DNA from 3 places in the Pseudomonas sp. PDM25 genome. Region 3 is predicted to be linked to each of the others. Evidence: predicted binding sites of a transcription regulator. Region 3 holds the regulator's gene; each other region holds the start of a gene.
The links. Region 3 encodes FliA, which starts transcription of late flagellar genes. Its sites were predicted from a motif close to CTAAAGTTTNNNNNNNNNNNGCCGNTAA; they were not measured.
Positions count from the first base shown of each region.

Region 1: the regulator FliA is predicted to act here: its motif matches at 3,268-3,295, upstream of KW848_RS28885 (methyl-accepting chemotaxis protein).
Region 2: the regulator FliA is predicted to act here: its motif matches at 4,862-4,889, upstream of KW848_RS09000 (methyl-accepting chemotaxis protein).

Region 1 is NZ_JAHUWL010000022.1:67,855-75,211, reverse strand. It holds gene secA (preprotein translocase subunit SecA) at 1-878, opposite strand, end outside; gene KW848_RS28895 (DUF721 domain-containing protein) at 1,186-1,641, shown strand; gene KW848_RS28890 (helicase HerA-like domain-containing protein) at 1,766-3,253, opposite strand; gene KW848_RS28885 (methyl-accepting chemotaxis protein) at 3,443-5,332, shown strand; gene KW848_RS28880 (glycosyltransferase family 1 protein) at 5,528-6,649, shown strand; gene KW848_RS28875 (DUF2334 domain-containing protein) at 6,642-7,357, shown strand, end outside.
Region 2 is NZ_JAHUWL010000004.1:179,611-186,967, reverse strand. It holds gene KW848_RS09015 (hypothetical protein) at 1-616, shown strand, start outside; gene KW848_RS09010 (hypothetical protein) at 621-1,127, shown strand; gene KW848_RS09005 (VWA domain-containing protein) at 1,184-2,623, shown strand; gene KW848_RS09000 (methyl-accepting chemotaxis protein) at 2,780-4,756, opposite strand; gene KW848_RS08995 (LysR substrate-binding domain-containing protein) at 4,940-5,860, opposite strand; gene KW848_RS08990 (NorM family multidrug efflux MATE transporter) at 6,019-7,357, shown strand, end outside.
Region 3 is NZ_JAHUWL010000003.1:528,530-535,886, reverse strand. It holds gene KW848_RS07950 (chemotaxis protein CheA) at 1-2,118, opposite strand, end outside; gene KW848_RS07945 (protein phosphatase CheZ) at 2,133-2,921, opposite strand; gene KW848_RS07940 (chemotaxis response regulator CheY) at 2,953-3,324, opposite strand; gene fliA (RNA polymerase sigma factor FliA) at 3,492-4,232, opposite strand; gene fleN (flagellar synthesis regulator FleN) at 4,229-5,059, opposite strand; gene flhF (flagellar biosynthesis protein FlhF) at 5,174-6,502, opposite strand; gene flhA (flagellar biosynthesis protein FlhA) at 6,514-7,357, opposite strand, start outside.

The DNA.
Region 1 (7,357 bases), on a different contig from region 3:
GCCAGCAGGCCAATGCGGGTCAGCATGTCTTCGATGAACTGGTGACCGGCTTCGTTGAGCTCGACCTGACGGGTCTTCTCGTCGACGGTGTAGTGGCCGGCCTTGGTGACTTCGCCTTCGACTTCTTCGATGTGCAACTCAAGCTGCGGGATCAGTTTGTTGATCTCGATGTACAGCTTGGAGCTGTCCTCGGCCTGACCGGAAATGATCAGCGGGGTACGGGCTTCGTCGATGAGGATGGAGTCGACTTCGTCGATCACGGCAAAATTGAGTTCGCGCTGGAATTTTTCTTCCATGCTGAACGCCATGTTGTCGCGCAGGTAGTCGAAACCGAATTCGTTGTTGGTGCCGTAGGTGATGTCGGCGGCGTAAGCAGCGCGCTTCTCTTCCGGCGGCTGGAATGGTGTGACCACGCCGACCGTCATGCCGAGGAATTCGTAGAGCGGACGCATCCAGTTGGCGTCACGACGGGCCAGGTAGTCGTTCACCGTCACAACGTGCACGCCCTTGCCGGACAGCGCGTTGAGGTAAACGCCCAGTGTTGCCACCAGGGTCTTGCCTTCACCGGTACGCATTTCTGCGATCTGGCCTTCATGCAAGGTCATGCCGCCGATCAACTGGACGTCGAAGTGGCGCATACCCATGACGCGCTTACCGGCTTCGCGGGCGACCGCAAAGGCTTCTGGCAGCAGCTTGTCGAGAGTTTCCCCTTTGGCGATGCGGGCCTTGAACTCGTCTGTCTTGGCACGCAATTGATCGTCCGAAAGGGCCACCATTTGCTCTTCGAAGGCATTGACGAGTTGCACCGTCTTGAGCATGCGTTTGACTTCACGCTCGTTCTTGCTTCCAAAAAGTTTCTTTAACAAAGGCGCAAACATATCGGCAGGATCTTCCACACTAAAGGGATGGAGGGCGGCCCCGTGAGTCGCCCGAGCAGCCCTCATGGCCGCATGCGAACGAGCATTCTACCCGGAAACGGTGGTGAGGAAAGTGGCGTTATTCCACGATGCTGGCTCAGCGCTTTGACGGGGCTCACTTAAAATAAGGGCTTTTTGCTGAACTTCAAGCCATTCACGGCAGAAGTTACTTGTTGATTTAATGGGTAAAGCGCTCGCAAAGCAATGGCTCGGGTGCATCCGGTGCTTTCTGCTACCATGGCCGCTCTGTTACTTCAGGTGTCTGATCATGGCATTCCGCCCTCTTACGGCCAGAGCACCCGCCGTCCTGCTTCGCGAAGCCAAACCGCTGAAAGCCATCTTCGGCCACGCTCAACGCCTGGGTCATTTACAACGTCTGCTGGAAAGCCAATTGCAACCCGCCGCCCGCGAGCATTGCCATGTGGCGTCGTGGCGCGAAGGCAGTTTGTTGCTGATAGTGACCGACGGTCATTGGGCGACCCGCCTGCGTTATCAGCAAAAGCGTCTGCAACGGCAATTACAGATGTTCGACGAATTCGCCAGTTTGACGCGAATTCTGTTCAAGGTTCAGCCTCCTACGGTTCAGCAAGGGGCGGCTGGCCATACCATCAGCTTGTCGACTGATGCTGGCGCGACCATTCAGGCCACGGCCGACGGGATCAGCGATCCGAATCTTCGGGCAGCGCTGGAACGGCTGGCGGCGCACGCTAAACCCAAAACCTGACATAGAACCCAATGTGGGAGCGGGCTTGCTCGCGAATGCGGTGTGTCAGGCAACATACATGTCGACTGACACTCCCTCTTCGCGAGCAAGCCCGCTCCCACATTGATTGCGCCCCACCAGATGTTCAGCGGCGTTTGCTGCCGCCGAGCAACGAGCCCATCAGACCGCGTACCAACTGTCGGCCCAATTGATTGGCCGCCTGGCGCATCGCTGATTTCAGTGCCTGCCCCGCCGCGGTGCCGAGGAATTCCCCGGCCTTGTCGGTGAAGCTTGGCTCTTCGGCTGCCGGTTTCCCCGGAACAGCGTCAGGTTCTGGCGCCAACCCTTTGCGCCCCATCAACACTTCATAAGCCGATTCACGATCGATGGGTTTGTCATACCGCCCCTTAAACGGCGAACCGGCGATCAGCACCGTGCGTTCAGTCTCGCTCAGCGGCCCGATCCGCGATTGCGGCGGTGCCACCAACACCCGCTGGACCATCTCCGGCGTGCCCTTGTCCTGCAACGTGCCGACCAACGCCTCACCGATCCCAAGCTCGGTCAGTACCGCCAAGGCATCGAACGCCGGGTTCGGCCGGAAGCCTTCGGCCACCGCTCGCAAGGATTTCTGTTCCTTGGCGGTGAACGCACGCAGGCCATGCTGAACGCGCAGACCGAGCTGGGCCAGCACGTCATCCGGCAAGTCGCCCGGCGATTGCGTGACGAAATACACACCAACGCCTTTCGAGCGTATCAGCCGCACCACCTGCTCAAGACGTTCCTGCAAAGCCTTTGGCGTACCGGCGAACAATAAATGCGCTTCGTCGAAAAACAACGCCAGCAGCGGTTTGTCCGAATCCCCGCGCTCCGGCAATTGCTCGAACAGTTCCGCCAGCAACCACAACAGGAACGTCGCGTAGACCTTCGGCGCTTCATGCACCAGACGGCTGGCATCAAGCAGGTGAATGCGCCCACGCCCCTCGGCGGTCGGCTGCAGAATGTCTTCGAGTTGCAGCGCCGGCTCACCGAACAGCGCTTCGGCGCCCTGCTGTTCAAGGGTCGCCAGACGCCGCAACAGTGCCTGACTGGAACCGGTGGTCATCAGCGCGGCGTCGTCACCCAGCAATTCGGGGTTGTCACGCAGGTGATTGAGCAGTGCCTTCAGGTCCTTGAGGTCCAGCAACAACAGCCCTTCACGGTCCGCCACCTTGAACGCGGCGTACAGCGCCGACTGTTGACTGTCAGTCAGCTCCAGCAGGCTGCCAATCAATAACGGCCCCATTTCGCTCAAGGTTGTGCGCAACGGATGACCGGACTGACCGTGAATGTCCCACAGGGTCACCGGATACGCTTGAGGCATATGGTTCAGCCAGGGCATCCCGGCGATCCGCTCGGCGATTTTGCCTTGAGGGTTGCCGGCGGCGCCCAGACCGCACAGGTCACCCTTGATATCGGCGGCGAACACCGCCACGCCGGCATCGCTGAAGGCTTCGGCCATCCGTTGCAAGGTGACCGTTTTGCCCGTCCCGGTAGCGCCCGCGATCAAACCATGACGGTTCGCCAGACGCATGGCCTGGGCAATCGGCTGCCCGGCGAGGTCAGCACCGATAACGAGTTGTAATGAGTCAGGCATTTTGTCACCCATGGTTAATCTTTGATCCTTCACGGCCGATAGAAATAAGCGAGAGACCCAATTGAAAGCAAGGTCCGACATTCCCCTATGGAGAGCAGGAATTACCGACTCGCTCCATTGCGCACTCATTTTGCGCGCATCAGCAGCAACGCGCCCCGAACAATAAGACCTTAGCGGACACCCCGAGCCATGAACAAAAATCTGCGCTTCAGCCATAAAATCCTGCTGGCCGCCGCCCTCATCGTCATTGCCGCCTTCGCCTCGTTTACGCTGTACAACGACTATTTGCAGCGCAATGCGATACGCCGCGATCTGGACAACTACTTGCAGGAAATGGGCAGCGTCACTGCAAAAAACATTCAAACCTGGCTGGCCGGTCGCAGCCTGCTGATCGAAAACCTGTCGCAAACCGTTGCCTTGAACGCAGATACAGCCAATGTTTCCAACCTGCTGGAACAGAAGGCGGTGTCGTCGACCTTTATGGGCGCCTACCTGGGCAACAAAGATGGCACCTTCATCATTCGCCCGGACAGCAAGATGCCCGACGGTTATGACCCTCGTGCCCGCCCTTGGTACAAGAGCGCGCAAAGCACCAGCGGTTCTGCCCTGACCGAGCCCTACATCGACCTGGCTTCTGGCCAGTTGGTGATTTCCATCGTTGACAGCGTACTCAAGGACGGTCAAAACATCGGCGTGGTGGGCGGTGACTTGAGCTTGCAGGTGATCACCGACAGCCTCAACGCTCTGGACTTCGACGGCATGGGTTATGCCTTTCTGGTCGGCGCCGACGGAAAAATCCTGGTCCACCCGGACAAAGCGCTGGTGATGAAGTCCCTGAGCGAGGCGTATCCGAAAAACACCCCACGTATCAGCAGCGACTTCAGTGAAGTCGACGTCGACGGCAAGACTCGCATCGTGACCTTTACCCCGATCAAAGGGCTGTCCTCAGTCAACTGGTACATCGGTCTGTCGGTGGACAAGGACAAAGCCTTCTCCAAGCTCAGCGAATTCCGCGCCTCGGCGCTCGTTGCGACGGTGATTGCCGTGGCCATCATCATCGCGCTGCTGGGCATGCTGATCCGCATCCTGATCCAGCCGCTGCACGTGATGACCCGCGCCATGGCAGACATCGCCGACGGCGAAGGCGACCTGACCAAACGCCTGACCATCGTGAACAACGACGAATTCGGTGTCCTCGGTACCGCGTTCAACCGCTTCGTGGAACGCATTCACGGTTCGATTCGCGAAGTGTCGTCGGCCACCGGGCAAGTCAACGAAGTGGCGCTGCGGGTAGTGGCCGCCTCGAACTCGTCGATGTTCAACTCCGACCAACAGGCTTCGCGCACCAGCAGCGTGGCCGCGGCGATCAACCAGCTCGGCGCCGCTGCTCAGGAAATCGCCCGTAACGCCGCACAAGCATCGAGTCAGGCCAGCGATGCCCGCAGCCTGGCCGAAGATGGCCAGCAAGTGGTGGATCGCAGCATTGTCGCGATGAATCAGCTGTCGAGCATGCTCAGCGCCTCGAGCACCAACATCGAATCGCTGAACAGCAAAACCGTGAACATCGGGCAGATTCTCGAAGTGATCACCAGCATCTCCCAACAAACCAACCTGCTGGCGCTGAACGCGGCCATCGAAGCGGCGCGCGCCGGTGAAGCCGGACGTGGTTTTGCCGTGGTGGCCGATGAGGTGCGCAACCTGGCGCACCGCACTCAGGAATCGGCGCAACAGGTGCAGACCATGATCGAGGAGCTGCAAGTCGGCGCCCGCGAATCCGTCAGCACCATGAGCGACAGCCAGCGCCACAGCCAGGACAGCGTCGAAATCGCCAACCTGGCCGGCGAGCGGTTGAACAGCGTGACGTTGCGTATCGGCGAGATTGACGGGATGAACCAGTCGGTGGCCACGGCGACCGAGGAGCAGACGGCGGTGGTTGAGTCGATCAATGTGGACATTACCGAGATCAACACACTGAATCAGGAAGGGGTGGAAAACCTGCAGTCGACGTTGCGGGCGTGTGCGGATCTTGAGCAGCAGGCGGCGCGGCTTAAACAATTGGTGGGCAGTTTCCGTATTTAGTGTCTGAACCGCCCTCTTCGCGAGCAAGCCCGCTCCCACATTGATCTGCGGCGGCAATGAGATCTAATGTGGGAGCGGGCTTGCTCGCGAAGGCGGCCTTCCAGACACCGCAAACCTCGCTGCCCCGCCACAAAACCCCAACCGAACATCTATCCTTCATAAAGGTCAACCAAGGGAGAACAACGGACCGGAGGGATGTTCATCGTGCATATCGCTGACATAACCATGTTCTACGCCCCTGCCAGCGGTGGCGTGCGCACTTATCTGGATGCAAAACACCGTCGCCTGAGCATCAAGCCAGGCATTCGCCACAGCCTGTTGATTCCTGGGGCTTACTTCAGTGAACAAGATGGCGTCTACACGGTTCCGGCCCCCGCCCTGCCCTTTGGCAAAGGCTATCGCTTCCCTCTCCGTCTCGCGCCATGGCGCAATGTTCTGCAGGATTTGCAGCCCGACCTGATCGAGGTCGGCGACCCCTACCTCACCGCATGGGCGGCCCTCGATGCCCGGCGGCAACTCGATGTCCCGGTGATCGGCTTTTATCATTCGGACTTGCCGCTGCTGGTCAGCAATCGCATGGGCAACTGGGTCACCACCAACGTCGAAGCTTATGTCAGCAAGCTCTATGGCAACTTCGATCGGGTTCTGGCACCCAGCCAGGTCATGGCCGACAAACTGATCGGGCTGGGGGTCAAGAACGTTTTCGTGCAACCGTTGGGCGTCGACTTGCAAACCTTCAATCCCACGGCACGAGACTCGGGCCTGCGGGCCGAATTGGGCATTGATGAAAACACGCATTTGCTGATCTTCGCCGGGCGCGGCTCCAAGGAAAAAAACCTGCCAGTGCTGCTCGACTGCATGAAACGCCTGGGCCGACGCTATCACCTGCTGTTGGTAGGTTCGTCGATGCCGGCCGTGGTGCCGGACAACGTCACCGTGATCGGTGAGTTCTGTCCGGCGGCACAGGTGGCGCGGTTGATGGCCAGCGCCGATGCGCTGCTGCACGCCGGCGACCAAGAAACCTTTGGTCTGGTGGTTCTTGAAGCCATGGCCAGTGGCATTCCGGTGGTGGCCGTGGCGGCCGGGGCCTTTCAGGAAATCATCACCGATCAATGCGGCCTGCTCTGCCCGCCGAATAATCCATTGGCGATGGCCAACGCAGTCCGCGAGCTGTTCAGTTCGGGCAGCGTGGCTTTGGGCAAACAGGCCCGTTGCCATGTCGAACGGCATTACTCCTGGGACACGGTGGTCACCAGCCTGCTGGGCCACTATCACGCCGTGCTCCGCAGCCACTGGCCGCTGACGGCCAATGGTTGAGCCCATGAACCCGCCCAGCCTGTTACTCGTGCTGCACGACGTCGCACCGCAAACCTGGGCTGATTATCAACCCTTTGTCGAAGCCGTCGACGCCCTGGGCGAGGTGCCGATGACCTGGTTGGTGGTGCCCAATTTCCACAAACACAACGATCTGGAGGAGCATCCGGGATTTCGACGTTTGCTCACCCGTCGTATCGCCCGAGGTGACGAACTGGCATTGCATGGTTACTTTCATTGCGATGAAGCGCCCACTCCCGCTACGCCACGAGACTGGTTCATGCGCCGGATCTACACCCACGAAGGCGAGTTTTACAGCCTGTCTCAAGAAGTCGCCCTCGCCCGCCTGCGCGCCGGCATCGAAGTGTTCCACCGTTATCACTGGCCGCTGGAGGGCTTCGTCGCCCCGGCCTGGTTGATGAGCGAAGGGACGCGCCAGGCCTTGCGCCAGTTACCCCTGAGTTACACCAGCGACTCGCAGCATCTGTATCGCCTGCCGGACTTCACCGCGGTCGACGCACCGGGACTGGTCTGGAGTGCGCGCAGTGCCTGGCGCCGAGGGCTGTCGAAGCTCGTCAGCGATCAACGCGAACAACGCTGGCAGCAAGCACCGGTGATTCGTCTTGGCCTGCACCCGGTGGACATGCGCCACGAGTTCTCGCGCACTTACTGGCTACGAACCCTCAAGCGCTTGCTCAACGAGGGACGTGT
Region 2 (7,357 bases), on a different contig from region 3:
CGACCCGCGCCTGACCCAGGGGCAGGATGCAGAGTTCTTCAGCAAGTCCGGCTATCAGGCCTGCGCCATGGGCGCCGGTGTCGGCATCCTCGCTTGCGCGCTGTCCAACAGCAACAACAAAGCCGTGTGCGCCGTCGCCGCCGGTATTACCGCGTGTGGCGTGGCCATGGGCGCGAACTACTACCTGGATCAGCGTCGCACCGAATACGCCGACACCACCACCCGCTTGGCTAAAATGAACAGCGACGTCGAACAAGACACCCAGAACGTGATCGCCCGTACCGCGACCGCTCAGCAAGTGATCAATGATGATCAGGCGAAAATCGCCCGGATCAAAAAGGACATCGCCAACAAGAAAGTCGACAAGATCCAGGCCCAGGAGCAAATCGCCGAGATCGATTCGAACATCGCGCGCCTGCGGAAAGACCTCGGCAACATGCGCATCAAAGTCACCGAGTACACCAAAGTGGCAGACGCCGAGCGTGCACAAGGCGCCACTGGCGCCGAGATCAAGCAGGTGGACATGAACATTAAGAAAATGAACCAGAAAGTCGCTGCCCTGCAGAAGGAAGTCGACGGTCTGTACAGCCAACGCTCCGCCATCACCCTGGGCTAAGCACATGACGTTACGACAACTGGCGGTCCTCACCGCCGTCCTGGCCTTGAGCGGTTGCGCGACCCAACCGGGCGAATGCGATGCGACCAATCGCGACAGCAGCATGCTGACCAAGATGAACTGCGACTACTCCGGTGGCTACAGCGATCAGGTCAAGCAGAAGGAACTGGCCCTGAGCGAGTCCCGTCAGCAAAACGCAATGTTCCGTAAGGTGTACGAGAACATTCAGGCCCAGCAACTGAGCACCAAAACCGACCTGGCCAGCCAGCAGAAAGCCCAGGCGGCGCTGAATCAGTCGCTGGGACAACTGCTGGCCTCGCTCAAGGCCCGGCATGGCAATGAAAGCCAGGTGAAAAAGCAGATCGCCGGTCTCGAGCAGCAGCTCAAGGCTTCGCAGGCAACGCCTGCCACCAAAGCCACTCCAGCGACGCTGAAGGCCAAGCAGGAAGAGCTGAAGGCGTTGCAGAAGAAGGTCAATCAGCTGCAATTCAGCCTCGGCTACGAAGAGTAACTTTTCACCCCGCAGGCCTCCCGTTGAAGGCCTGCACTTTTTCAGGAATCGTCGTCATGCAGCGGGTCATCAGGGATGCGCAAGCCACACCGGAGGGGATGAGTGCGCTGCAAGCTAAAGTCGCCCTCATCCAGAAACACTTTCCGCCGACCGTCGCCAGCCTGTTTGCCATCCCGCGGATGGGCAGCGGCGACGTGCTGGAATGGTGGACCGAACTGGGTGGCCAACCTACGCCCTACGCCGACCTCAACGAGGACGCGCAACGACGTTTGCTGGAAACCTATGAAGTGCGCCAGACGTCCCTCGGGCAACTGGCGGACGAACTGCAAAGACGCGGTCAACCGACGGAAGCCGAAGACCTGCGCAGCCTGCTCGGCACACCGGAGCTGGACAAACTTTACAGCCTCAACGGTGAGCCTTTGGTAGTGCGCTGGAACCAGCGCCCGCCCAAACCGATCGTACCGCCGGTCGTTCCGGTGGTGCCGGTCGTACCGCCATCGCGCCGTGGCTGGTGGATCGCGGCGGCCTTGCTCGCGTTGTTGTTGCTGCTTCTGGCGCTGTGGCTCTGGTGGTTCTTGCACCGTGAGCCGGTTGTCGTGGTTCCACCGGTTGCGCCGGTAGCGCCCGTGGTGGCGCCCGTCGAGAAACCGGTCGAGCCTGTTCCCGAGCCTGCCGTGGAACCGGAACCTGTTCCGGAACCAGAGCCCGTGCCCGAACCAGCACCCGTGCCGCCGCCGAAGCCGGTCCCACCACCAAAACCGGTCGTGGCCGCGCCGCCACCGCCGCCACCTCCACCGCCGCCACCTCCAGCCCCGACGCTGGACAACTACGCGTGCCGTAAAAAAGCGCCTGATGCCGTGCCGCCGCAATTTGTGGTGGTACTCGACACCTCGGGTTCGATGGATTTGAACATCAAGTCGGTGAAATCCGATGAGGACTGGTTCTTCGGCAATGAGATGAACAAGTACCTGGACCCGAACCGCACCATGCAGATCTTCGCCAAGCCCAGCCGCATGGATGTCGCCAAGGACTCGCTGGCCGGCATGATCAATGGGCTGGACCCGAAGATCGACACGCGCCTGATCACCTTCGCCGGTTGCGAAAGAACACCGGACCAGGGCGTGTTCAAGTTTGGCGATCGTCAGCGATTGATCAACGGGATTCGCGGTCTGGTTCCCAACGATGGCACGCCACTGGCCGACAGCCTGGCCTACGCCGCCAGCAAGGTCGACGGGCGCAATAACGATGCAGTGATCGTGATGTTCGTCGACGGCGAGGACGGTTGCGATAAAGATGCTTGCGCGGTGTCCCGCCGAATCGCCAGGGAACAGCCGCGCCTGCGGGTCAACGTGGTGAAAATCGGTGCCGGTGGCCCGTCACGTTGCATCGCTGAAAACACCGGTGGCCGGGTTTACAACAGCACCAATGCGGCAGAACTGGGTAGCCAGCTGAAACAGGCGACCAAGGAAGTGTCCAGCAATGCCAAGTGTAACTAGCTAGGGGACAGATCCTGAATTGAGGTGACTCCATTCGCGAGCAAGCCCGCTCCCACAGGGTTTTGTGTCGTTCACAAGAGAGCGGAACGACACATAACCTTGTGGGAGCGAGCCGGCTCCGGGCGGCGTTCCGACGATGGCTATATCAGCGGCACCTCAACGAAACCGGTCAACCTCATGCCGCAAATCCGCCGCCAGCTTCTCCAGCTCTTTGGCGGTGATCGCCAGATTGGACACCACTTCCCGCTGTTCACTGTTCGCCAGGGCAATGCTTTGCAGGTTACTGCTGAGCAACGTCGCAGTACTGCTCTGTTCCTGAGTCGCCGTGGTAATCGCGGCAAACTGCTCACCGGCCGAACGGCTCTGCTCGTCGATCCGCGCCAGGGCTGAAGCCACATTGGCGTTACGCGACAACCCTTCCTGCATCAACACATTGCCCTGTTCCATGGTGCTGATGGCGTTACCGGTTTCCTGCTGAATGCTTTGGATCATGCCGGAAATTTCATCAGTGGCCTGACGGGTACGCGACGCCAGGTTACGCACCTCATCGGCCACCACCGCAAAACCACGCCCCTGCTCACCGGCACGCGCGGCTTCGATGGCGGCGTTGAGCGCCAGCAAGTTGGTCTGCTCGGCAATCGAGGTAATCACACCGACGATGCCGCCGATTTCCTGGGAGCGCTGGCCCAAGGTATTGATCACCGTCGCCGTGCTGTTCAGCGCGCCGGCGATTTGTTCCAGGGACGAGGACGCTTCGTCCATCGACGTACGACCGATCTGGGTTTGCTGCGCGTTTTCTTGAGCCAGACGCTGAGTGCTGCCCATGTTGTCGGCAATGTTCAGGGAGGTGGCGCTGAACTCTTCCACGGCGCCGGCCATGCTGGTGATTTCGCCCGACTGCTGCTCCATCCCTTCATAGGCGCCACCGGACAGACCGGACAAGGCCTGGGCGCGGCTGTTGACCTCTTGCGAGGCCTTGCGGATGTGCTCGACCATGGTCGACAGCGCCTGGCTCATCTGGTTGAACGCACGGGCCAGCTGACCGATTTCGTCGTTGCTCGATACGTTCAGCCGCACGCTCAAATCACCGGCACCCAAGGCTTCGGCCTGACGCACCAGATCACCCAAAGGGGCGAGTTTGCTGCGCAGCAACCAGACCGCCGCCCCCACAGCGATCAACATCGCCAGCAGACTGCCAATCGCCAATTGAATGCCGACACTCCAGGTCACGGCACGGATTTCGGTTTTCGGCATGCTCGCCACGACCGACCATGGGCCACCTTCAAACGGTACGGCAATGCTGTAGAAGTCTTCGGACTTATCGCTCCAGAACTCGCCCTTGCCCGGCGTTTTCGCCAGACTGACGATGGCCGGGACCGCTTGATCCAACGCTTGTACACCCGCGATCGGCACCAGCCATTTGCTCTGTTCATCCAGCAGCGCCAGGGAACCGGTCTGGCCGATACGGAAGCGCTTGAGGTTGGCGAACTGCGCGTTTTGCGCGTCGGTGTAGTCGAATCCTACGAACAGCACGGCAATCACCCTGCCGCTGATATCGCGTACGGGGGTGTATTGGGTCATGTAGGAGCGGTCGAAGAGCAAGGCGCGACCGACGTAACTCTGCCCCGCCATCAAGCGTGCATACGCCGGGTTCGCGTGATCGAGCAGCGTGCCGATGGCTCGGCTGCCGTCCTGTTTGCTCAGGGACGTGCTGACCCGAATGAAGTCTTCGCCGCTGCGCACAAACACCGTGGCAACACCGGCGGTCATTTGCTTGAACTCGTCCACTTCCTTGAAATTATTGTTCAGCACTTCGCTGCCCAGGTGCAGGCCCGGCGTCTGCGCGCCCGCTACTGCCACCGGTTCATCCGGGTGCACGCTCAAACCGGCGCTGAAGCGCTTCTCGAACAGACCACTCAGGCGCTGGGTGCTTTCACGCAACGTGCCGTGAAAGGTACTCAACTGATCGGCCAGCAACCGGGCTTCACTGGCCAGGTGCTCTTCGCGGGTGGCAAGGTTGGCGGAATCCAGCGAACGCAGGGCGAACACGGTACTGCCGCTGATGACAATCGCCAGTATCACGGCAAGCGCAAGACCAAGCTGTGAGGCGATCCGGGCACGAGGTTGAGACATGACAGCTCCTGGCCGAGCGACCGGATCTTCCTTGATCTGGCTGCACACTCAGCAAAATTCTAATAATGGGAATTGCGTCGAACCTGCACGAAGGTTCCACCTGCATTTTCGGCGGAAAATCGGAATACTTGAGTAATTAACCGGGGTATGGCTCAAGGCCGCCATTGCGACGGCTCTATCGATTCAGCCCAAGTGTTGAACGTCGGGCAATTCCATTGCTCGGGCTTCGCCTTGCAGGAAGTCGCTGAGCCTGCGCAAACGTTCACCTCCGGGGCGGGTTTTCGGCCAGACCAGGTAATATTTCTCACCGCTGGCGACGGCCGTCGGCCACGGCAGACTCAGACGCCCCTGAGCCACATCCTCCGCCACCATCAACAAATCGCCCATGGACACGCCATAACCTCGGGCGGCGGCGATCATGCCCAGTTCCAGCGTGTCGAACACCTGCCCGCCCTTGAGCGACACCTGATCCGTCAGCCCCATGCGTTCCAGCCAACTGCGCCAGTCACGACGGTCCGGTGTCGGGTGCAGCAGTTCGGCACTGGCCAGCCGTGCGACATCCCACGGTTGATCCTGCAGAAGATTCGGCGCGCCGACTGGAATCAGCTCTTCCGGGAACAGGAAACTCGTCTCCCAGTCCGGTGGGAAATTACCGTTGCTGAGGATGACGGCGCAGTCGAATGGTTCATGGTTGAAGTCCACCGAGTCGACGTCCATCCAGGCGCTGGTCAATTGCACCTCGTTGCCCGGTTGCAGGTGCCGAAAGCGGCTGAGCCGTGCCAGCAGCCAACGCATGGTCAGGGTCGACGGCGCTTTCATGCGCAGGATGTCATCTTCGGCGCGCAAGGTATTGCAGGCCCGCTCCAGGGCCGTGAAGCCTTCGCGAATGCCGGGCAGGATCAACCGCGCCGATTCGGTCAGTTGCAGATTGCGCCCACTGCGGTGAAACAGCCGACAGGCAAAATGCTCTTCGAGCGTACGAATGTGCCGACTGACCGCACTTTGGGTGATCGACAGTTCTTCGGCCGCACGGGTAAACGAGCTGTGCCGCGCCGCCGCTTCGAATGCGCGCAGGGCATACAAGGGAGGAAGACGACGGGACATTCGGAAAGCTCCTATAGCGGGATTCGGTCACCCTAGCAGAAACTTCCAGCATGAGTTTGAATCATGCCACCCATCCTTTTTATCCCTTTGTGCAAACCCCGTAGAGCGCCGAGAATCGACGCTTTCCTGTCCCTCTTTAATTATCGAGCGTGATGACCATGCAGCATCCAGCACGTACCGAACTCTGGGCCATCCTGCGGCTGGCGGGGCCGTTGATTGCCTCGCAGTTGGCGCACATGCTGATGGTCCTCACCGACACCTTGATGATGGCGCGCCTGAGTCCCGAAGCGCTGGCCGGTGGCGGTTTGGGCGCCGCCACTTACTCGTTCGTGTCGATCTTTTGCATTGGCGTCATTGCGGCGGTCGGCACCCTCGTGGCCATCCGTCAGGGTGCTGGCGACATCGTCGGCGCCGCCAGGCTGACCCAGGCCGGGTTATGGCTGGCGTGGTTGATGGCGTTGGTGGCCGGGCTGTTGCTGTGGAACCTCAAACCGGTGTTGCTGCTGTTCGGCCAGACCGAAACCAACGTCCACGCGGCCGGGCAGTTCCTGCTGATTCTGCCGTTCGCCCTGCCCGGCTACCTGAGCTTCATGGCCCTGCGCGGCTTCACCAGCGCCATCGGCCGGGCAACACCGGTGATGGTCATCAGCCTCGGCGGCACCGTGGCCAACTTCCTGCTCAATTACGCATTGATTACCGGCATGTTCGGTCTGCCAAAACTGGGGCTGATAGGCATCGGGCTGGTCACCGCTATTGTCGCCAACTGCATGGCGCTGGCGCTGGCCTGGCACATCCGTCGGCATCCGGCTTATGACGCTTATCCCTTGCGCCAAGGCCTGTCGCGGCCTAACCGTCAGTATCTGAAGGAACTGTGGCGCCTGGGCCTGCCGATTGGTGGCACCTACGCGGTAGAAGTCGGACTGTTTGCGTTCGCCGCGCTGTGCATGGGCACCATGGGCAGTACGCAACTGGGCGCACACCAGATCGCCCTGCAAATCGTCTCGGTGGCGTTCATGGTTCCGGCGGGGATTTCCTATGCGATCACCATGCGCATCGGGCAGCACTACGGTGCCGGGCAGCTGCTGAATGCACGGCTGGCGGGACGGGTCGGCATCGCTTTTGGCGCGGCGGCGATGCTTGCCTTCGCCATGGTCTTCTGGTTGCTGCCGAATCAGTTGATCGGTTTGTTCCTGGACCACAACGACCCGGCGTTTCGCGACGTCATCAACCTGGCTGTGAGCCTGTTGGCGGTCGCCGCGTGGTTCGAGCTGTTCGACGGCACGCAAACCATCGCCATGGGCTGCATTCGCGGGCTCAAGGATGCCAAGACCACGTTCCTCGTGGGTTTGGGTTGTTATTGGCTGATTGGCGCGCCAGCCGCCTGGTGGATGGCCTTCCATTTGAATTGGGGGCCGACAGGCGTGTGGTGGGGGTTGGCGCTGGGATTGGCGTGCGCGGCGGTGAGCCTGACGTGGGCGTTTGAGTGGAAGATGAAAA
Region 3 (7,357 bases):
GATGACCACTTCTTCCTGGCCCACCAGTTGATCGACAACGAAGCCGATCCGCTGAGTGCCCACCGAAAGGATCACCACATGGCCTTCGCGCTGCTCTTCGTGAGCGGCGGAGCTGACCAGCCAGCGTTTGAGGTAGAACAAGGGCAGCGCCTTGTCCCGCACGATCACCACTTCCTGGCCATCCACCACGTTGGTGGTCGACAGGTCGAGGTGGAAGATCTCGTTGACGTTCACCAGCGGGAACGCAAACGCCTGGTTGCCCAGCATGACCATCAGCGTCGGCATAATCGCCAGGGTCAACGGGACCTTGATGACGATCTTCGAGCCCTTGCCCTTGGTCGAATAGATATTGATGGTGCCGTTGAGCTGGGCGATTTTGGTTTTCACCACGTCCATGCCCACGCCGCGTCCGGAGACATCGGAAATTTCGGTCTTGGTCGAGAAGCCCGGCGCGAAGATCAGGTTGAAGCAATCGGATTCGCTGAGGCGATCCGCTGCATCCTTGTCCATCAAGCCTTTCTTCACGGCAATGCCGCGCAGAACGTCGGCGTCCATGCCCTTGCCGTCATCGGAGATCGACAGCAGGATGTGGTCGCCTTCCTGTTCAGCGGACAGGATCACCTTGCCGCTGCGAGGCTTGCCCATCGCTTCACGCTCGGCCGGTTCTTCAATACCGTGGTCGACCGAGTTGCGCACCAAGTGGACCAGCGGGTCGGCCAGGGCCTCGACGAGGTTCTTGTCGAGGTCGGTTTCTTCGCCGACCAGTTCCAGGTTGATCTCTTTCTTGAGCTGGCGAGCCAGGTCGCGAACCAGACGCGGGAAGCGCCCGAAGACCTTTTTGATCGGTTGCATCCGGGTCTTCATGACCGCGGTTTGCAGGTCGGCCGTGACCACGTCGAGGTTCGACACGGCCTTGGACATGGCTTCGTCGCCGCTGTTGAGGCCCAGACGGACCAAGCGGTTACGCACCAGTACCAACTCGCCGACCATGTTCATGATTTCGTCGAGACGCGCGGTATCGACCCGCACGGTGGTCTCGGCTTCGCTGGCCGGTTTTTCCGCTGGCGGCGCGGACGCGGCACGGGCCGGAGCCGGGGCAGCAGCGGCAGGCTTCGGCGCTTCGGCTTTAGGCTCGGGCGCTTTGGCAACGGGTTTCGGTGCAACAGCCTTGGCCGCTGGCGCCGCAACCGGAGCGCTGGCGCCCGACGCGGTACCGACTTCAGTGAACTTGCCTTTGCCGTGCAATTCGTCGAGCAGCGATTCGAACTCGTGATCGGAGATCAGATCGCCCCCAGCCGCTTTAGCGGTGGGCGCAGCCGGGGCCGGGACCGCAGCAATGGCCGATTCCAGCGCATCAACGGCAAAGTTGCCCTTGCCGTGCAGCTGATCGAGCAGTGCTTCGAACTCGTCGTCGGTGATATCGGAGCTGTCGCCTGCCGCTTTCGGGGCAGCCGGTGTGGCTGGCGCCGGGGCTACCGCATCGACGGCGAACTGGCCTTTACCGTGCAGTTGATCGAGCAACGACTCGAACTCGGCATCGGTGATTTCGTCGCTGGCCGCTGCATTGCTGCTCGGCGCTGGCACAGCGGCCGGGGCTTCTGCCTGAGCCTTGACGGCGTTCAGCGAGTCCAGCAGTTGTTCGAATTCGTTATCGGTGATGTCACCCGATTCGCTCTCGGCGGCAGGTTCTTCCACCACGTCGGCGACCGGTGCCGTTTCATCGGCGGTTTGCGGCTCGGCCAGTCGGGCCAGTGCCGCCAGCAATTCCGGCGTGGCAGCCGTGATCGGGCTGCGCTCGCGGACTTCGGTAAACATGCCGTTCACCGCATCCAGCGCTTCGAGAACCACGTCCATCAGTTCCGAGTCGACGCGACGTTCACCCTTGCGCAGGATGTCGAACACGTTCTCGGCGATGTGACAGCACTCCACCAGCTCGTTGAGCTGGAGGAAGCCGGCGCCTCCTTTTACAGTGTGAAAACCGCGAAAAATTGCATTGAGCAAGTCCGCATCATCAGGTCGGCTTTCAAGCTCGACCAGCTGTTCGGACAGTTGCTCTAGAATCTCGCCGGCCTCAACCAGGAAATCCTGAAGGATCTCTTCATCGGCGCCGAAGCTCATGTGTAGGGGTGCTCCTAGAATCCAAGGCTGGAAAGCAAATCGTCTACATCGTCCTGACCGGACACAACGTCTTCTCTTTTATCGGCATGAATCTGCGGACCTTCACCCTGAGAGAGATGTTTTTGCGGATCTTTTTCTGCCAGCATCGCTTCACGGTCATGTTCGATGCCCGCAAAGCGGTCCACCTGACTGGCCATAAGCACGAGCTTGAGCAGGTTGCTTTCAACTTCGGTGACCAATTGGGTCACACGCTTGATCACCTGACCGGTGAGGTCCTGGTAATCCTGAGCGAGCAGAATGTCGTTGAGGTTGCTCGACACAACGCGATTGTCTTCGCTGCTGCGTGTCAGGAAACCGTCGACTCGCCGAGCCAGCTCGCGGAACTCTTCAGCCCCGACTTCGCGACGCATGAACCGTCCCCAGTCGGTGCTCAAGGCCTGGGCTTCGTTGCTCAGGCCGTTGACCAGCGGCGTGGCGTTTTCCACCAGGTCCATGGTGCGGTTGGCAGCAGCCTCGGTCAGCTTGACCACATAACCCAGACGCTCGGTGGCGTCCGTGATCTGCGAGACTTCCTCGGCTTGCGGCATGTTCGGGTCAATCTGGAAATTGACGATCGCGCTATGCAGCTCGCGAGTGAGCTTGCCCACCTCTTGATACAGGCCACGGTCACGGGTCTGATTGAGCTCATGGATCAATTGCACAGCGTCGCCGAACCTGCCTTTTTCAAGGCTTTCGACCAGTTCGACCGCGTGTTTTTTCAGAGTCGATTCGAAATCGCCCTGTGAAGACTCGTAATGCTCCATAGCTCCCCCCGTGGCGCAGTGGCTTCGCACATCAACCGATGCGTTCGAAAATCTTCTCGATTTTTTCTTTTAACGCCTGGGCCGTGAAGGGCTTGACCACATAGCCGTTAACACCGGCCTGGGCTGCCTCGATGATCTGCTCGCGCTTGGCTTCAGCGGTCACCATCAGCACCGGCAGGTGCTTGAGCTTTTCATCGGCACGCACGTGGCGCAGCAGGTCGATACCGGTCATGCCAGGCATGTTCCAGTCTGTTACCAGAAAGTCGATGCTGCCGCTGTTGAGCACCGGAATGGCAGTAGTGCCATCGTCGGCCTCGACCGTGTTGGTGAACCCAAGGTCACGCAACAGGTTTTTAATGATCCGCCGCATCGTTGAGAAGTCATCAACGATGAGGATTTTCATGTTCTTGTCCAATTCGACCTCCAAGCAGTCTTAAACGCGCCCAGCACCTGGACGCGCCATTTCAATCAATCCGGCAAAGCACTCGATGACTGTCTGGAGCACAACAGATCGGGACCGGTACGGTTCAACACCCCACCAGTCGCGTTCGCAGTGTCCCCACACTGCCTTCAGCGCGCTCGCCACTCCCCCAAACGCCCCCGCAAACGGGCCGCGCACTGGCTGTGTAACTGGCTGACCCGAGATTCGCTGACCCCCAGGACCTCACCGATTTCCTTGAGGTTCAACTCTTCGTCGTAGTACAGCGCCAACACCAGTCGCTCACGCTCCGGCAAATTGGCAATCGCGTCCGCCAGCGCCGCCTGGAAGCGTTCATCTTCCAGATCGCGTGACGGCTCCAGATGTGCACTGGCGCCATCCTCGTGCAGCCCTTCGTGTTCGCCGTCCTGCAACAGATCGTCGAAACTGAATAACCGGCTGCCCAGGGTGTCGTTCAAAATCCCGTAATAATCGTCGAGACTCAATTGGAGTTCGGCCGCAACCTCGTGATCTTTAGCGTCACGGCCGGTTTTAGCTTCAATCGAGCGAATGGCGTCGCTGACCATCCGGGTATTGCGGTGGACCGAACGTGGCGCCCAGTCCCCTTTGCGTACTTCGTCGAGCATCGCGCCGCGGATTCGTATGCCCGCGTACGTCTCGAAACTCGCGCCTTTGCTGGCGTCGTATTTGGTTGACACTTCAAGCAGGCCGATCATCCCGGCCTGGATCAGATCTTCAACCTGGACACTGGCCGGCAGACGCGCCAGCAAGTGGTAGGCAATGCGTTTAACCAGTGGCGCGTAACGCTCGATCAGCTCGTACTGCGCGTCACGTGCCGACTTCTTGTAGAGGTTGTAGCCACTGGCTGTCATAGCACCGGTCCTGCGGTTTGTTGCACGAGGCGCTCGACGAAAAACTCCAGGTGCCCACGCGGGTTGGCAGGCAGCGGCCAGGTATCGACCTTCTGTGCAATGGCCTTGAACGCCAGTGAACACTTGGACCGCGGGAAGGCTTCGTAGACGGCGCGCTGCTTCTGCACAGCCTTGCGCACGCTTTCGTCGTAAGGCACAGCACCGACGTATTGTAAGGCGACGTCGAGGAAGCGATCCGTGACCTTGGTCAACTTGGCGAACAGGTTGCGACCTTCCTGCGGGCTCTGGGCCATGTTGGCCAGGACGCGGAAGCGGTTCATGCCGTAATCGCGGTTCAACAGTTTGATCAGTGCGTAGGCGTCAGTGATGGAAGTCGGCTCATCGCAAACCACCAGCAAGACTTCTTGCGCTGCGCGGACGAAGCTGACGACCGAGTCACCAATGCCCGCCGCGGTGTCGATCACCAGCACGTCGAGGTTGTCGCCGATATCGCTGAACGCCTGGATCAGGCCGGCGTGTTGGGCCGGGCTCAAATGAACCATGCTCTGTGTGCCGGACGCGGCCGGGACGATGCGGATGCCGCCAGGGCCTTGCAACAGTACGTCGCGCAGCTCGCAGCGGCCTTCGATCACGTCGGCCAAAGTACGTTTGGGTGTCAGTCCCAGCAGGACGTCGACGTTCGCCAGCCCCAGATCGGCGTCCAACAGCATGACGCGCCGACCGAGCTCAGCTAGAGCCAGGGACAAGTTCACTGACACGTTAGTCTTCCCGACGCCACCTTTGCCGCCGGTCACCGCGATCACCTGTACGGGATGCATGCTGCCCATGAATTTCTTTACCTTGTCTTACTTAGACGGAGGCCACATTACTGGCTGCGCGTTCACAAACGGAACAATGCATGGCAGACCATCGATGTAGGTACAAAAACTGTCATTAGTACCTCAGCCGACCTGCTTGGTCGGGCTGTGGTAAATATCAGCGAACATATCAGCCATGGCTTCTTCGCTGGGTTCTTCTTGCATTTGCACGCTTACGGCGCGACTGACCAACTGATGACGACGCGGGAGATGCAAATCATCCGGAATCCGCGGGCCATCGGTCAGGTAGGCCACCGGCAATTCATGACTGATGGCCAGGCTCAACACCTCGCCCAGACTTGCCGTTTCATCCAGTTTAGTCAGGATGCAGCCAGCCAGCCCACAACGCTTGTAACTGTGATAAGCGGCGGTTAGAACCTGTTTCTGGCTGGTGGTTGCCAAAACCAGATAATTTTTCGATTTGATGCCACGACCGGCCAGGCTTTCGAGCTGCATGCGCAGCGCCGGATCGCTGGCCTGCAGGCCGGCAGTATCGATCAGCACCACGCGTTTGCGCAGCAAGGGCTCCAGCGCCTGTACCAGTGACTGCCCCGGATCGACGTGAGTCACCGACACATTGAGGATCCGGCCCAACGTCTTGAGTTGTTCCTGAGCACCGATACGGTAGCTGTCCATACTGACCAGCGCGATATTTTGCGCGCCGTACTTGAGCACGTAACGGGCCGCGAGTTTGGCCAGGGTGGTGGTTTTGCCCATGCCGGCGGGGCCGACCATGGCAATCACGCCGCCCTCTTCCAGAGGCTCGACTTCCGGTGTGGCGATCATCCGCGCCAGGTGGGCCAGCAACATGCGCCAGGCCTGACGAGGTTCTTCAATATCGGTAATCAGTGCCAGCAAATCGCGCGACAACGGGCCGGACAGGCCGATGCGTTGCAGGCGGCGCCAAAGATTGGCCTGGGCCGGACGGCTGCCTTGCAGCTGATTCCAGGCCAGGGAGCCGAGTTGCACTTCCATCAGTTCGCGCAGGCTGTTGAGCTCGAAACGCATCGAGTCGAACGCCCGTGGGTCGACGCCGCCGGAGGCAGGTGCCGCAGCCGGTGCAGGACGACGGGGTTCGGTGTAGGTCGGTTCGATCAGCGGCTCGGCGGCGGTCAGTGGCAGGCCGGCGAACAATTGGCGATTGGTGGACTTATCGCTCTCGCCATCGCTGCGCAGGCTCAGTTCGGCCTGGGCGGTGACGATCCGCGATTGGGTCTTGCGCAGCTCGTCTTCGAGTTCCATGTTCGGAACGCGCGGAGCCAGCGCCGACAACTTGTAATCCAGGGCAGCCGTCAGCTCGACACCACCAGCGATCCGGCGGTTGCCAATGATGGCGGCATCAGCGCCCAGCTCATCACGAACCAGCTTCATGGCCTGACGCATATCGGCGGCGAAAAAACGCTTAACTTGCATAAACCACTACCTCAGCCGTTGGGCCCTACTGTCGCAACAATGGTCACTTGCTTGTTGTCAGGAATTTCCTGGTAAGCCAACACATGCAAACCCGGGACTGCCAATCGGCCGAATCGCGACAGCATCGCGCGAACCGGACCGGCTACCAGCAGAATCACCGGTTGACCTTGCATTTCCTGACGCTGCGCCGCATCGATCAACGAGCGTTGCAGTTTCTCAGCCATGCTTGGCTCCAGCAGAACGCCCTCTTCCGAGCCTTGTCCTGCCTTCTGAAGACTATTGAGCAATATTTGTTCCAACCTTGGCTCCAGGGTGATCACTGGCAGCTCGGAGTCAGTCCCCACAATGCTTTGGACGATTGCGCGGGATACACCGACGCGCACCGCGGCCACCAGCGCGGCAGTATCTTGACTCTTGCTGGCATTGTTGGCGATGGCCTCGGCAATGCTGCGAATGTCCCGTACTGGCACCTGTTCGGCCAACAACGCCTGCAATACTTTGAGCAGCTGGGACAGCGACACCACGCCCGGCACCAGCTCTTCGGCCAGTTTTGGCGAGCTTTTAGCCAGCAATTGCATGAGTTGCTGCACTTCTTCGTGACCGATCAACTCGCTCGAGTGCTTGTACAAAATCTGGTTCAAATGGGTTGCCACTACCGTACTGGCATCGACCACGGTGTAACCGAGGGATTGAGCCTGGGCACGCTGGCTGATTTCGATCCAGACCGCCTCCAGACCGAAAGCCGGATCTTTGGCGGTAATGCCGTTGAGCGTGCCGTAGACCTGGCCCGGGTTGATTGCCAGTTCGCGGTCCGGGTAAATCTCCGCTTCGGCCAGGATCACCCCCATCAGGGTC